DNA from 2 places in the Yersinia hibernica genome. Region 1 is predicted to be linked to the other one. Evidence: predicted binding sites of a transcription regulator. Region 1 holds the regulator's gene; the other holds the start of a gene.

Region 1 (8,081 bases):
ATTGAACCAGGTGATATTCCAACCCCATTGATGGCTGAATATTATCGTCAACGAGCCAGCGCGGGGTTGATTATCACCGAAGCCACCCAGATTTCTTTTCAAGCGAAAGGCTATGCCGGGGCTCCGGGGTTACACACTCAAGAGCAGTTAGCCGCGTGGAAAAAAATCACTCAAGCGGTTCACGATGAAGGCGGCCATATTGCGGTGCAGTTATGGCATGTTGGCCGAATTTCACACAACAGTTTACAGCCGGGTCAACAAGCCCCGGTAGCGCCTTCCGCCATTGCCGCAGACACCCGCACTACCGTGCGCGATGAAACGGGTGCTTGGGTTCGTGTTCCCTGCTCTACCCCACGCGCACTGGAAACGCATGAAATCCCAGGCATCATTAATGATTTCCGCCAGGCAACAGCCAATGCCCGTGAAGCGGGATTTGATTATATTGAACTGCATGCAGCCCATGGCTATTTATTGCACCAATTTATGTCGCCAGCATCGAACCAACGTAGCGACCAATACGGTGGCAGCATTGAAAACCGTACTCGTCTAACGCTGGAAGTGGTTGATGCCACGGCTGCCGAATGGGGCGCTGAGCATATTGGCATTCGAATTTCACCTTTAGGGCCATTCAATGGCCTGGATAATGGCGAAGACCAAGAAGAAGCCGCGTTATATCTGGTCGAAGAGTTAAATAAACGTCATATTGCTTATCTGCATATTTCAGAGCCAGACTGGGCTGGGGGTAAACCTTACTCAGATGCATTCCGCGATGCCGTGCGCGCCCGTTTCAACGGGGTGATTGTCGGTGCGGGTGCCTATACTGCAGAAAAGGCTGAAAACCTGATTGAAAAAGGATTTATTGATGCCGTTGCCTTTGGCCGCAGCTATATTTCCAACCCGGACCTGCTTGAACGTTTACAACAAAATGCGCCACTGAATGACCCCGACGGCGATACTTTCTATGGCGGTGGGGCTAAGGGCTACACCGACTACCCGACATTGTGATTTATCAGTAGGTTAAATCATTAAATAACAGTCAGTTAGAAGATAATTCTGACTGACTGTTTTGTTTTTGGGCAATAGAAGATGACGAGGTAGTGAGGGAAGCCATATTGCGATATGATGATGACTTAGTTTTGATTTATAATGATTTTTAAAAATTAAACTATTAATTATAAAGAGGTATTATGAAGCGCTTACTCCATACCATGATCCGCGTCGGTGACCTGCAACGTTCCATCGATTTCTACACCAAGGTATTAGGGATGCGTTTACTGCGTACCAGCGAAAATACCGAGTACAAATACTCGCTGGCATTCGTCGGTTACAGTGATGAAAGTGAAGGTTCAGTGATTGAGCTGACCTATAACTGGGGCGTTGATAGCTACGAAATGGGCACTGCATTTGGTCATCTGGCGCTAGGTGTTGATGATGTTGCCGCCACTTGTGACCAAATTCGTCATGCCGGGGGCAAAGTGACCCGCGAGGCAGGCCCGGTCAAAGGCGGTAATACTATTATTGCTTTTGTTGAAGATCCCGACGGCTACAAAATCGAGTTAATCGAAAATAAAAGCGCCGGACACGGCCTTGGAAACTGATTAACCCCAAGGCACCACAAAGGTGCCTTTTTCTCATCGCGATATCCCCCTGCATCCCGCGCCAAAATTTGACATAATACGTGCTGAATTCGCTGAAGATAAGAAACTGATGGCAGATAAAAGTGACATTAACGCCCTGAGTGGCCGTTTTCGTGGGTATTACCCAGTAGTAATTGATGTAGAAACCGCCGGCTTTAATGCTAAAACCGATGCATTATTAGAAATTGCCGCCGTCACCTTGCAAATGAACCAAGAGGGTTGGTTACTGCCAGATGAAACACTGCATTTTCATGTAGAACCGTTCGAAGGGGCCAATCTGCAACCTGAAGCACTGGCGTTTAATGGGATCGACCCCACTAACCCGTTACGTGGTGCCGTCAGTGAACATGATGCTTTACATGCTATTTTTAAAGCTGTTCGCAAAGGACTGAAAGATAAAGGCTGTAACCGCGCAATTATCGTCGCGCATAATGCCCATTTTGATCACAGTTTTGTGATGGCGGCGGCCGAGCGCGCCAACTTGAAACGCAATCCATTCCACCCGTTCGCCACTTTTGACACTGCGGCCCTCAGTGGGCTAGTTCTGGGGCAAACAGTGTTGGCAAAAGCCTGCCTGACGGCCGGTATTCCGTTTGATAGTAGCCAAGCGCATTCCGCTTTATACGACACAATGCAAACAGCAAAATTATTCTGTGAGTTAGTCAATCGTTGGAAAAAACTGGGCGGTTGGCCAGTACCTGCGGGTGAGTCAGAATAATCTAGCACCAGAAAAAATAGACATTTCACGATAAAAAAAGGTGGCCTGCTAGCCACCTTTTTGTTGGTTGCACTGACCTACCCGCACATTACTCTGCTGCCGGTTTTTCTTCTTCAGTCCGGTATTTATCCGCTGTTTCTTTCAGCAACTGTTGCAACTCACCACGCTGATACATTTCCATCAGAATGTCGCAACCGCCAACCAATTCGCCATCAACCCACAACTGAGGGAATGTTGGCCAGTTAGCGTATTTTGGCAACTCAGCACGGATATCTGGGTTTTGCAGAATATCAACATAAGCAAAGCGTTCGCCACAAGCGGATAACGCCTGTACAGCCTGAGCAGAGAAACCGCAGTTTGGCAGCTTAGGTGAACCCTTCATATAAAGCAGGATGGGGTTTTCTGCTATCTGGCGCTGAATTTTATCAATCGTCGTCATTTCTTGCTTCCTCAAGCCATTTTGTGGCTACAATACTGAGAACCTATTCATTAGGGCTATTTTATTATTGCGTCCGGCCTATTGTAGCGACTGCCACGACTGGAATAAAACGCCATCTTTTGCAGGGGCTTTACTCTGTCAGCAAATGGTTATACTGTCAGCTACAAATATGTGCATTTAGAATAACATTTTTGATCCCCACACTTCATTATTATCTTCATTGTGGGATGGCAAAAATATCGAGTGGCTAACCCGTTGACGTATGGTTGATTTAAGGCCGTTAGCCGTGTAAAAAAGCGACAATTGCGACGCCATTAACGTTTTCTCACAATATCGATTAGAATCCTGTCGCTCTCTGCTTTTTTATATCCGAAGTTTCAGCAATACTGTGACTCTTCATATTCATTTCAGGGCCAAGGTGGGTAGCGTTATTATGCGTTTAATACTTACGCTGTTTGTGCTGCTGTTTACCCAGTTATTTCTAAACCTCGCGCACGCGTCACCGCAGGCTCACGTCTCGGCTGAGCAAAAGAAAGGTCAAATCAGTCAAGCCAGCGCTGATGAGCGTAAAAAACGCAAAGCTGATAAAAATATCAAAAAAACTAAAGTTGATAACAATAAAGCCACCAGTAAAAACATCACAAATAAAACAACCGCCGCCACTGCCAGTAAAACCATAAAGAAGAAAGCACAAGCGGTCAGTAAACCCACCAATAAGAAATTAAATAGCAATAAAGCAATGGCGAATAAAGCATCTCATATTAAAACTACCGCCAATAAAAAAGCCTCCGTTAGCAAAAAAGAAAAAGTCGCTTATGGTCGCCAGCGAAATAAAGCTCAAGGTAAAGCCAATACTGAATTAGCGCTAAATAATAAAATAAAGCTCAGCCCTGCTCATAAAAAACGCTACCAACACGCCAAACAGACTGCAATGAGTAAACTGATGAAGCAAGTCGGTAAACCTTATCGCTGGGGCGGTAGCTCCCCTAATACCGGTTTTGATTGCAGCGGGCTGATTTATTATGCCTATAAAGATGTCATCAGGATAAAAATGCCACGTACCGCTAATGAAATGTATCATTTACGTGATGCAGCACCGGTGAAACGCGCTGAATTAGAAAGTGGTGATTTAGTGTTCTTCAATATTGCCAACCGTGGTGTTGCTGACCATGTTGGGGTTTATTTAGGCAACGGAAAGTTTATTCAGTCCCCACGAACCGGTGAAGAAATTCGCATTAGCATGATGGATAATGACTATTGGCAAGATCATTATGTCGGCGCTCGCCGTGTCGTAACACCGAAAACCATCCGCTAATCGCATCACCACACCCGATAGGCTTATCGGGTGCCATTCCCCATTAATCTGTGTGGTTATACCTGTTATTCCTGCCGAAAGTTGTTAAAATTAATACCCACAACAAAAATACAACAATTACGATTTTAACCGCCCCTCACCTTTCTTAGCGCTGGCTAATGATTGAATTTGAGGAGCAAACACCCTGAGCAACCCCGAAAGGAGAGCGCGATGTCTTTTGAATTACCGGCATTACCTTATGCACAAAATGCACTGGAACCGCACATTTCTGCTGAAACGCTGGAATACCATTACGGCAAGCACCACAACACCTATGTGGTCAACCTCAATAATCTGATTAAAGATACCGAATTTGCGGGTAAAACCCTGGAAGAGATAGTCAAAACCTCCAGTGGTGGCATCTTTAATAATGCGGCCCAAGTCTGGAATCACACCTTTTACTGGCACTGTTTGTCACCCAATGGGGGCGGCGAACCGACAGGCAAAATTGCCGCTGCCATTCAGCAATCTTTCGGTTCTTTCGCTGAATTTAAAGCACAATTTACTGATGCCGCAGTGAAAAACTTTGGTGCGGGCTGGACGTGGCTGGTCAAAAAAGCGGATGGCTCCCTAGCCATTGTCAGTACATCAAATGCAGCAACACCGCTGACGACCCAAGATAAGCCGCTGTTGACGGTGGATGTATGGGAACACGCTTATTATATTGATTATCGTAATGCGCGACCAAAATACCTGGAGAACTTCTGGGCTTTGGTTAACTGGTCTTTTGTTGAGCAGAATTTAGCTTAATCGCGGCGCAATAATTAAGGGCGGGTAAACCGCCCTACTTATCACCGGCATGCAGGTGAATTAATTCATTACCGCCACGAAGCTAAAGACAATAATCATTGCCAGCGCACCAACAGTGGTAATTAGCGACATCTTCAGATTGGTATCCATAAAAACTCCTCAGCCGGTTAATTTTAGTAGGGAAAAGGCACACAATGAGTGCGTCAAATCATTTTCCCACAGTTAGGGAAAAAAATCTTGTGCTCATTACGCACTTTATAACATTGATTAGCGCTTCCACTTTTCCTCCAGATCAGACAAAATTCGCAGTTCATAACTGCATACTGACTAATAACATCCAATAAATAGGCTCAGACCACCATCTGACTTCGCTCGCCAGCCCACTATCGTGTTGCTGTCTGAGCGGTATTCGAGTCATGCAGGCAAACGATTAACATAATACTTACCTGCTGTAACAGGTGAGCTTAGGAGTCATTTTTTCTATGGCAACGATTAAAGATGTGGCCAAACACGCGGGTGTGTCCACCACCACCGTTTCGCACGTTATCAATAAAACTCGTTTCGTCGCCGAAAATACCAAGGCCGCTGTGTGGGCGGCCATTAAAGAGCTGCATTATTCACCCAGCGCGGTGGCCCGTAGCTTGAAAGTCAATCACACCAAATCCATTGGCTTATTGGCGACATCCAGTGAAGCACCCTATTTTGCTGAAGTGATCGAGGCAGTTGAAAATAGCTGTTATAGCCAAGGTTACACCCTCATTTTATGTAACTCACATAATAATCTGGATAAACAAAAAGCCTATTTGGCCATGCTGGCACAAAAACGTGTCGATGGATTATTGGTGATGTGTTCTGAATATCCGGAACAATTACTGGGAATGTTGGAAGATTATCGCAATATCCCTATGGTGGTGATGGACTGGGGCACTGCTCGTGGCGATTTTACCGACTCGATTATTGATAATGCTTTCGAAGGCGGCTATTTAGCCGGTCGTTATCTTATCGAGCGCGGTCACCGCGATATTGGCGCTATTCCTGGTCAATTATCGCGTAATACCGGGGGGGGCCGCCATCAGGGCTTTTTGAAAGCCCTGGAAGAAGCCAATATTCCATTACGTGATGAGTGGGTGGTGCAAGGCGATTTTGAGCCGGAGTCTGGTTATAAGGCTATGCACCAAATTCTGACACAAAAACATCGTCCGACGGCCGTGTTCTGTGGTGGCGATATTATGGCAATGGGCGCAATATGTGCTGCGGATGAACTGGGCCTGCGAGTGCCACAAGATATTTCAGTGATCGGGTATGATAATGTGCGCAATGCCCGCTATTTCTCACCGGCGCTGACCACCATTCATCAACCCAAAGAGAGATTGGGTGAAATGGCTTTTGCCATGTTACTCGACCGTATTGTCAGTAAACGCGAAGACCCGCAAACCATTGAAGTCCATCCGAAACTGATAGAGCGCCGCTCTGTTGCTGATGGCCCCTATCGCGATTATCGCCGTTAAGCTTCCCCTGCCGGTAGCCCCACAGGTTACCGGCAGCTCATCCTGCCGCTCCCGGCGTGCCATCATTATCATCTTTTAGCCACTCATCATTTAGCGTGACACTGTCACCCAGATAATCCAGCATCCATGCTAAGGCTGGGGAATGATTATGCTGCTCCCAGGTCAAACAACACGGGCTGTCCGGCAGGGGCTCTGTCAGTGTTAATGCCGCCAATTTTCCTTGTTGAATCAATGGTGACACCATATGGGCCGGAACCATTCCGATACATAACCCTTCACACAAGCAGTCTATTCCCGTCGCCCAATCCGGTGCGACTAACCGCTGCTGATTATCCAATGTCCAGGTATCCCGTTTAGGTAAATTTCGCGCGGTATCCTCCAGGCACAAAGAGGGATAAGGCCGCAGCTGGTCATCATTAATAGGCCCGGTTAATTGGGCTAAAGGATGATTGACACTGACCACACAATGCCAGCTCAAAAAACCCATGTCACGAAACACAAACCGCCCACCCACCGGGATAGCACGTGTTGCCCCAATAGCCATATCAGCTTGCCCATCCACCAGTGCATCCCAGACGCCGTTAAACACTTCATAACGCACCCGCAATTCGATATCCGGGAAATGACGATAAAAATCCTGCACTAAACGGCGACTGCGCTGTGGTTTGACGATTTTATCAATCACAATATTTAATTGCCCGCGCCAACCATTCGCGACTTGCTGGCACTGACGGCGTGTGTCATTCATTTTTTTGATAACATCGCGGGCTTCTTTGATAAAAACTCTGCCTGCCTCCGTCAATTCTACGTCGCGATGACGCCGCGTAAATAAAGAGACCGCCAGCCACTCCTCTAATTGTCGTACAGTATAACTGACCGCGGACGGCACCCGGTGCAATTCTTGAGCGGCGGCACTGAAACTCCCGGTGCGAGCGACCGCATCCACCACATCCAATGAATATTCTGACCACATGTTTTTTTGCCTCAGCGAAACGCAATAGTGACTATCAAATTTTTTGATAGCATGTCGCAAATATTACCGTTTCACAACCGAATATCTCTGCGGCTAGAATGCCCCCCGCACTAAATTCCTAATGATAAAATGGCTAAAAGTAGTCAATCACCTGCAAAAAAATGATAAAGAGAAATAAAGAATGAAAACGTCTGCAAGTTTCATGTTCTACCTTGCCGGTTTAAGCATGTTGGGATACCTGGCGACCGATATGTATTTACCCGCCTTTGGTGCCATGCAACAAGAGTTACAAACCTCCGCCGGCTCTATCAGTGCCAGTCTCAGCATTTTTCTCGCCGGTTTTGCTATCGCCCAGCTTATCTGGGGGCCAGTCTCGGACAAATTAGGCCGTAAACCCGTGTTGTTAGCAGGGTTGGGTTTATTTGCTCTGGGTTGTCTGGGAATTTTATGGGTTGAAACGGCAACACAGTTACTGATCCTGCGCTTTATTCAGGCAATCGGAGTCTGTTCTGCCGCCGTGAGTTGGCAAGCATTAGTCGTAGACCGTTATCGCGACGGCAAGGCCAACCGGGTATTTGCGACCATTATGCCGTTGGTGGCACTATCCCCTGCGCTGGCCCCATTGCTCGGCGCATGGTTATTAAACCACTTCAGTTGGCGGTCAATTTTTGTGGTTTTATTGATAACGACATTGCTATTACT
Region 2 (8,081 bases), 200 kb from region 1:
GACGACAAATAACTCGGGTACCCGCACGGTTCCGGGCTGTGCTACCCGGCCAATATCATTGCGCAGCAGGTCAACAATCATCAGATTTTCGGCACGATCTTTAGCCGAATGGGCTAGCCGCTCCGCTTGCTGGCGGTCCAGCTCAGGATCATCAAGCCGTGGCAACGTACCTTTAATCGGGCGCGTTTGTATTTGGTGGTTGACTAACCCTAAAAAGCGCTCCGGCGAGACACTCAGGATAGTGTTTTGCGCTAAGCGAATAAAAGCGGAAAAGGGTGCTCGATTACTGCGGCTGAGTGACAGAAAAGCTTGCCATTCATCGCCCTGATATTCAGCACTGAATCTCTGGGCTAAATTAATTTGATAACAGTCACCGCTGTGCAGATATTGCTGAATTTGACGGAATTTTTCACCATATTGCGCGCGTGACATATTAGCTTGCCACGGGCTGGTCAATTTGAATGGTGCGACGGGGGCAGGGTTTTTCTGCTGTTGTAACCACAGCAGACGTTGCTCAGCATCACCGTGACAGACCAAGGTCAGTTTCTGCAAGTGATGGTCGGCAATTAGCGCCCAGTCATACAAGCCGACCGCCATATCCGGCAAGGCGATATCTTGCTCGGCCAGTTGTGGTAATTTCTCAACTCGGCGCCCCAAATCGTAGCCAAATAACCCTAATGCGCCGCCGAGAAATGGCAGGTCGGGCTGAGGGGGGATTGACGGGGCGAATTTATCCAACTGTTGCTGTAACAAACCGAAGGGATCGTCACATGATAGTGACTCTCCTTGCGCACTGATAATCTCCGTTTGCTCGCCGCACGTGGTGAGTGTGACCTGCGGGTCGGCAACCAGAATATCAAAACGGCTATGGCTGTGTTCAGCAAATCCGGAATGCAACAGCATGGCCCAAGCTTGATGAGCGAGTGGAGCAAAGTGCTGGAGCAGGGCATCGGGTTGATAAGGTAAGGTTTTGAAAGTCAGGGATTTCACACTCATGAGTCACGATTCTTTTCTTTCGGCTGGCCATAGTAGACGGCGTAATGGTATTTTCGCCAACAACGGGGGGAGATTAGCACAAATTACCGCGATTGGGGGGCATTGGTGCCGAGCAGTCATTTATCGTAGACAGCAATTTACTTTAAATAATAAGAAACAGGTATACTGAATCAATTATATGTAGGAGATAAATTAATGTTAGCGGGTATGCCCTCACTCTCTCATGAAGAACAGCAACAAGCTGTGGAACGTATTCATCAATTCATGTCGGAAGGCATGAGCAGTGGCGAGGCGATTGCTTTGGTGGCGGCGGAGATTCGCGAGCGCCATCAAAATGATCCACAAGCTATGGCTATCTTTGAAGAGACTGATTTTGATGAACATGACGAATCTGATTATCGGCGCGATAATGAACCGGACGCGGACGAAATAGAAGACCCCTATGAGGGGTAAGTTTCCCAGTGTTGCTGATTAATGCCAATAAACCCGCGGTGATGGCGGGTTTATTATCGGCGGCGGGTTTACTGACCGGTCACGACAACCGCACTCGCGGCACGTTTTGCCACTTCAATGGCGGTGTCAATATCATCAGCTACTGCCAGTGCCACACCTAAACGCCGTTTACCGGCAATCTCGGGTTTACCAAATAAACGAATCTGTGTGTCACCCTGCAACGCGGCTTCCAATCCATGGTAAGCAATGTTGTGGCTAGTTAATTCGGGCAGGATAACCGCCGATGCGGCCGCACCATATTGACGGATAGTGCCAATCGGCAAAGCCAAAAATGCCCGCACATGCAACGCGAACTCAGACATATTCTGCGAAATTAATGTCACCATCCCGGTATCGTGTGGGCGCGGTGACACTTCGCTAAAAATAACTTCGTCACCGCACACAAACAATTCCACGCCAAACAATCCATAGCCGCCCAGTGCTGTTACCACTTGGGAAGCCATCTGTTTAGCGCGCGCCAGCGCAATATCACTCATCATTTGTGGTTGCCAGGATTCTCGGTAATCGCCATCTTCCTGACGATGACCAATCGGGGCACAGAAGTGAACGCCATCGACGGCACTGATGGTCAGCAAAGTAATTTCAAAATCAAAGCGCACCAGCCCCTCGACAATCACTTTACCGCCGCCAGCACGGCCACCTTGCTGCGCGTAATCCCACGCGGCCTGCAGTTGTTCTTCATGGCGGATCAGGCTCTGGCCTTTACCGGAAGAGCTCATCACCGGTTTGACAATACACGGGTAGCCAATTTCACTCACCGCCTGGCGAAATTCGTGCTCGGTGTGGGCAAAACGATAGCTGGAAGTCGGTAATTGCAGGGTTTCGGCCGCCAAACGGCGGATACCTTCGCGGTTCATGGTCAAGCGAGTGGCTTGTGCGCAGGGCACCACTTTCTGGCCTATATTCTCTAACTCAACCAGCATATCAGTGGCGATAGCTTCAATTTCTGGCACGATATAATGCGGTTTTTCCTGTTCGACTAACTGCTTAAGTGCTGTGCCATCCAGCATGTTAATAACATGGCTACGATGAGCAACATGCATCGCGGGTGCATCGGCGTAGCGGTCAACGGCAATCACTTCCAGCCCCAGCCTCTGGCATTCAATCGCCACTTCTTTACCCAGCTCTCCAGAGCCAAGCAACATGACACGGGTGGCATTGGGGCGCAGGGCGGTTCCAATAGTCAGCATAGTTAGGTACCTACATCAGTGGAAAAGTTACACAGTCATTTGACGCGAGATGAATTTTACGGGCCTGAGTATACGGCAAAATGGCGACGAAAACGATTGCGTGGCGACACCAAAGCCGAGAATCACGCCATTTTCGCGGTATTGATGCGGTATAGTTCCGGGAATGGCGCTATCTCTGGTATTATCGCGCCAAAATCTTGCGCTCGCCGTCAGGCCATCGCTGTCATTCCATCCAGTTATAAGAGTTACTGCCGTGAGCACAACGTCCTTTTCTTCCCTGACACTGCCTGCTGAGCAGCTGTCCAATCTTAATGAACTTGGCTATACCGAGATGACTCCGGTACAGGCCGCAGCACTGCCGGCCATCCTCAACGGGCAGGATGTCCGGGCAAAAGCTAAAACCGGCAGTGGCAAAACAGCGGCATTCGGCATTGGCTTGCTGGACAAAATTGCGGTGGGTGAGTTTGTGACCCAAGCTTTGGTGCTGTGCCCCACCCGAGAGTTGGCCGATCAGGTCAGCAAAGAGTTGCGCCGATTGGCGCGTTTTACTCAAAACATTAAAATCCTGACCTTGTGCGGCGGCCAACCTATGGGCCACCAGTTGGACTCTCTGGTGCATGCGCCCCACATTGTCGTTGGCACGCCGGGGCGTATTCAGGAGCATTTACGTAAGAAAACGTTGGCGCTGGATGAACTCAAAATTCTGGTGCTGGACGAAGCCGATCGCATGTTGGACATGGGCTTTACCGATGCTATTGATGATGTGATTGCCTACACCCCGCCACAACGCCAGACATTGCTGTTCTCCGCCACCTATCCGGCCGGTATTGAGCAAATTAGTGCGCGGGTTCAGCGCCAGCCAATAAATGTTGAAGTTGATGATGGTGATGAAGCCCCGGCGATTGAACAAGTCTTTATCGAAACCACCCGCGAAAAACGGTTACCCCTGTTGACCTCGGTGCTCAGTCACTATCAGCCCGCATCTTGTGTGGTGTTCTGTAACACTAAGAAAGATTGTCAGAGTGTTTATGAAACACTGGAATCCCGTGGCATTAGCGTGTTGGCCTTGCACGGGGACTTAGAGCAGCGTGACCGTGATCAGGTGCTGGTTCGTTTTGCCAATCGCAGCTGCCGGGTATTAGTCGCCACTGATGTTGCCGCCCGTGGTTTGGATATTAAAGATCTGGAATTGGTGGTCAATTTCGAATTGGCTTTTGACCCCGAAGTTCATGTGCACCGCATTGGCCGCACTGGGCGGGCAGGGATGAGCGGCCTTGCCGTGAGCCTGTGTACCCCGCAGGAAATGACCCGCGCTCATGCTATTGAAGATTATCTGCAAATCAAACTGAAATGGACGCCAGCCGAGCAGGTAAGCCGCAGTGCCAATGCATTGCTAGAACCCGAAATGGTGACGTTGTGCATTGATGGTGGGCGTAAAGCTAAAATCCGTCCCGGCGATATACTTGGCGCTTTAACCGGGGATGCCGGCCTGACTGCCGCGGATGTGGGTAAGATAGATATGTTTCCGGTCCATGCTTATGTCGCTATCCGCAAAGCGAGTGCAAAACGAGCACTGCAACAGTTACAGCAAGGCAAGCTCAAAGGCAAAAACTGCAAAGCCCGTTTATTAAAATAATCACAGTGAAGGGCGATGGCGGTTGCATCGCCCCAACACATCACATTATACTGTGTTTATGTACAGTTATCGGTAAGTGAAGAGGACGCGTAGCAATGGCCGTTGAAATAAAATTCGTCGTGGTAAGACAGGGTGAGGAAAAAATGACTTTCACAACCAAAAAAGAAGCCGATGCCTACGATAAAATGCTGGATTTGGCGGACAACTTGTCGGAGTGGTTGTCACAGTCACCTTTAACACTTGAAGAAGATCAACGCGAGGCCCTGAGTTTCTTCCTGGCAGAGAACAAAGATGCATTAGGGCAAATTTTGCGTGGCGCTAACCCGGCGGCATCCGCCGATGGGCAGCCCAAAGCAAAAGTAGAAAAAATTGCGCCAGAGAAAAAAGCCAAACTTGAAGAGAATCAAGCTGCTTAATCGGTCTGATTGCGGCAGAAAGTGAAAAAGGATCTAAAATGAATCGTGAAATCACCTTCTTTCGCCGGTTTGAGGCGGATATTCTGGCCTATCGTAAGACGATAACCATCCGCGATAGCCGCGAATCCGACTTTCGCCCAGGGGAAATCCTGCGCGTATGCCGTTATGAAGATGGCGTATTTTTCTGCAATATTTTGGTCAAATCCGTCACCCCAGTCACATTGCCTACACTGACGGAGCGCCACGCTGAGCAAGAAAATATGTCGTTGGATGAACTGAAAAAAGTGATTAAGGACATCTATCCGGGGCTGGAACAGTTCTACGTGATTGAATTTACTCGGTGTTAATTAAGTAGCATTAACACTTTAATGCTATGGCGCGACTCACTCTGTAACCTACCTTTCAATCATTGTTCCGGCCTAAGATAGAAATAATAATATCTGGAGGAATGATGAGAAAAACTGGACTCGCCTTGATAGTATTCACCGCATTGGCTGGTGTCATCAGTAGTGTACAGGCTGAGGAGCCGCGGGTCGCAAAAGTCCCGACTTGTACTGGGCTAAATCAATCTCAAGTCGCGACTCAAGTTAAACGGGATTTTCTACAAAACCGTATAACGCGGTGGGAAACGGATAAAAAACTGTTGGGCACAGACAGCCCAGTGGTGTGGATTAGTGCGGCAGACATTACCGGCAAGGATGATGTCTGGCAGGTTCCTTTGACCGCTCGTGGCGGTAAAGGCGATAAAACGTATCAGGTTGTACTCGACTGCAAAGCTGGCACTATCACCTACACGCTGCGCACCTAAAGCTGGCCGCTGGAATTAACGTCGTCATGCCCAAACAGGTGCTGGTGCGAACATAGCCCGCATCTGTTTATTATCTTTTTTATCATTGAATTAGCCCCCACAGACTAAATTACAGATATGTGCTGCTGCTTGGCATCTAGCGGTAATCGTGTCACTCTCGCGGTAACGAACATAGATGGATACTTCAACTAATGACCATACCTCCCAAGGCAGCTAAACGCCCTTATCCGATGACGATGCACGGCGATGTTCGTACCGATGATTATTATTGGCTACGTGATGATGAGCGTACTGACGCTGATGTGCTGAACTACTTGCAAGCTGAGAATGATTTCACCGAAACGGTATTGAAACCACAGCAGTCACTACGTGAAACTTTGTATCAGGAGATGGTTTCCCGCATTCCGCCGCAAGAAGAATCGGTTCCCTATACCCGCAATGGCTACCGCTATCAAACACGTTTTGAGCCGGGCAATGAGTATGCCATTTATGTGCGCCAGCCAGTTTGGGCGGATAGCAGTTGGGAAACATTATTGGATGGTAATCAACGTGCGGTGGACAGTGAGTTTTATACTTTGGGGGACTTGGATGTTAGCCCTGATAATCAATTGTTGGCGGTGGCTGAAGATTTTTTATCACGGCGTCAATATGACATTCGCATCAAGCAGTTACACAATGATACTTGGCACCAGGAAGTCATCAGCAACACGTCGGGTAGCTTTGAGTGGTCTAATGATTCAAAAACGCTATATTATGTGCGTAAGCATGAAAAAACCTTATTGCCATATCAGGTTTATCGCCATGTAGTGGGCACTGACCCGGCATCAGACCAACTGATTTATCAGGAAACCGATGACACTTTCTATGTCGGTTTGGAAAAAACCACGTCTGAGCACTTTATTGTTATCCATTTGAGCAGCACCACAACATCTGAAATTTTACTGTTGGATGCTGACCAACTCGAACCGGCCCCACAAAGGTTTGCGCCGCGCCGCAAAGACCATGAATACGGTTTGGATCACTATAAACAGCATTTTTATTTACGTTCAAATAAAGATGGGAAGAATTTTGGTCTGTACAAAATCGCTGAATTAGGTAAAGCGCCAACTGATTTCGCTGATGAATCGCAGTGGCAATCATTAATAGCGCCAAGAACGGATGTGATGTTGGAAGGGTTCAGCTTATTCCGTGACTGGTTGGTGGTGGAAGAACGCAGTGAAGGACTGACGCATTTACGGCAGATTCACTGGGCAAATGGTGAAGAGAAATCGATTACTTTTGATGACCCTACCTATGTCACTTGGCTGGCATACAATCCGGAGCCGGAAACTGAATTACTGCGTTATGGTTATTCATCAATGACCACGCCAAGTTCTATGTATGAACTGAATATGGATACCGGGGTTCGTCAGTTGCTCAAGCAGCAGGAAGTGAAGAATTTCACGCCAGAAAATTATCGCAGTGAGCGGATTTGGGTTACAGCATCGGACGGTGTCAAAGTACCGGTTTCATTGGTTTATCACCGCGAGCATTTTGTCTCTGGCAGCAACCCGCTGTTGGTCTACGGCTACGGCTCTTATGGCAGCAGTATGGACCCGGCATTCAGTGGTAGCCGCTTAAGTCTGCTGGATCGTGGCTTTGTTTTTGCCCTGGCGCACATTCGTGGTGGTGGGGAGTTAGGGCAACAATGGTATGAAGATGGCAAGTTGCTCAATAAGTTAAATACATTTAATGACTTTATTGATGTTACCAAAGCATTAATCACCAAGGGTTATGGTGATGCTAATCGCGTTTTTGCTATGGGTGGGAGTGCCGGCGGCTTGCTGGTGGGGGCCGTGATCAATCAAGCTCCTGAATTATACAAAGGCGTTGTGGCGCAGGTGCCATTTGTTGATGTGGTCACTACTATGCTGGATGAGTCCATCCCTCTGACGACGGGCGAGTATGATGAATGGGGCAATCCGAATGATAAAACCTATTATGATTACATCAAGCAATACAGCCCATACGATCAGGTCAAAGCTCAGGATTACCCGCATATGCTGGTGACCACCGGTTTACACGACTCTCAGGTTCAATATTGGGAACCGGCAAAGTGGGTCGCCAAACTGCGGGAGATGAAAACTGATGACCACCAACTATTGCTTTATACCGATATGGATTCGGGCCATGGCGGCAAATCAGGGCGCTTTAAAGCTTATGAAGATATCGCCTTAGAATATGCTTTTATTCTCTCTTTGGCGTGATTCAACAAAACAAATTACGCCAGATAATAAGTCAGGGTATGGCGCATGTCTGGCGTAAGGTCAGTGATTGAGGATAGCATCCAACGCAGGTAGTCTGGGTCTTGTCGGGCTATCTGTTCAATACTTTTCCCCCGATATTTTCCGAACTTAAATGTCTGCAATAGCAATGGTTGCTGCGTTATTTCCACCATTTGTTCAGCACTCCAACCTGAGTCGCCTATGATGCGTTGCAACAGCGCTGCGGTGACATAGCAATCATATAAAGCACGATGTGGA

The links. The regulator PurR, encoded in region 1, represses purine synthesis genes. The targets are predictions, from matches to a motif close to CANGCAAACGTTTGCNTG.
Region 2: the regulator PurR is predicted to act here: its motif matches at 2,785-2,802, upstream of purT (formate-dependent phosphoribosylglycinamide formyltransferase).

The regions. Positions count from the first base shown of each region.
Region 1 covers NZ_CP032487.1:1,695,508-1,703,588, reverse strand. The annotation lists gene nemA (alkene reductase) at 1-1,005, shown strand, start outside; gene gloA (lactoylglutathione lyase) at 1,188-1,598, shown strand; gene rnt (ribonuclease T) at 1,708-2,355, shown strand; gene D5F51_RS08040 (Grx4 family monothiol glutaredoxin) at 2,444-2,794, opposite strand; gene D5F51_RS08035 (C40 family peptidase) at 3,228-4,109, shown strand; gene sodB (superoxide dismutase [Fe]) at 4,320-4,898, shown strand; gene cydH (cytochrome bd-I oxidase subunit CydH) at 4,959-5,048, opposite strand; gene purR (HTH-type transcriptional repressor PurR) at 5,381-6,406, shown strand; gene punR (DNA-binding transcriptional activator PunR) at 6,444-7,379, opposite strand; gene punC (purine nucleoside transporter PunC) at 7,561-8,081, shown strand, end outside.
Region 2 covers NZ_CP032487.1:1,496,168-1,504,248, forward strand. The annotation lists gene pabB (aminodeoxychorismate synthase component 1) at 1-996, opposite strand, end outside; gene D5F51_RS06945 (YoaH family protein) at 1,192-1,449, shown strand; gene purT (formate-dependent phosphoribosylglycinamide formyltransferase) at 1,518-2,699, opposite strand; gene dbpA (ATP-dependent RNA helicase DbpA) at 2,953-4,335, shown strand; gene D5F51_RS06960 (YebG family protein) at 4,431-4,751, shown strand; gene yqfB (N(4)-acetylcytidine aminohydrolase) at 4,790-5,098, shown strand; gene yebF (protein YebF) at 5,203-5,559, shown strand; gene D5F51_RS06975 (S9 family peptidase) at 5,751-7,805, shown strand; gene exoX (exodeoxyribonuclease X) at 7,820-8,081, opposite strand, start outside.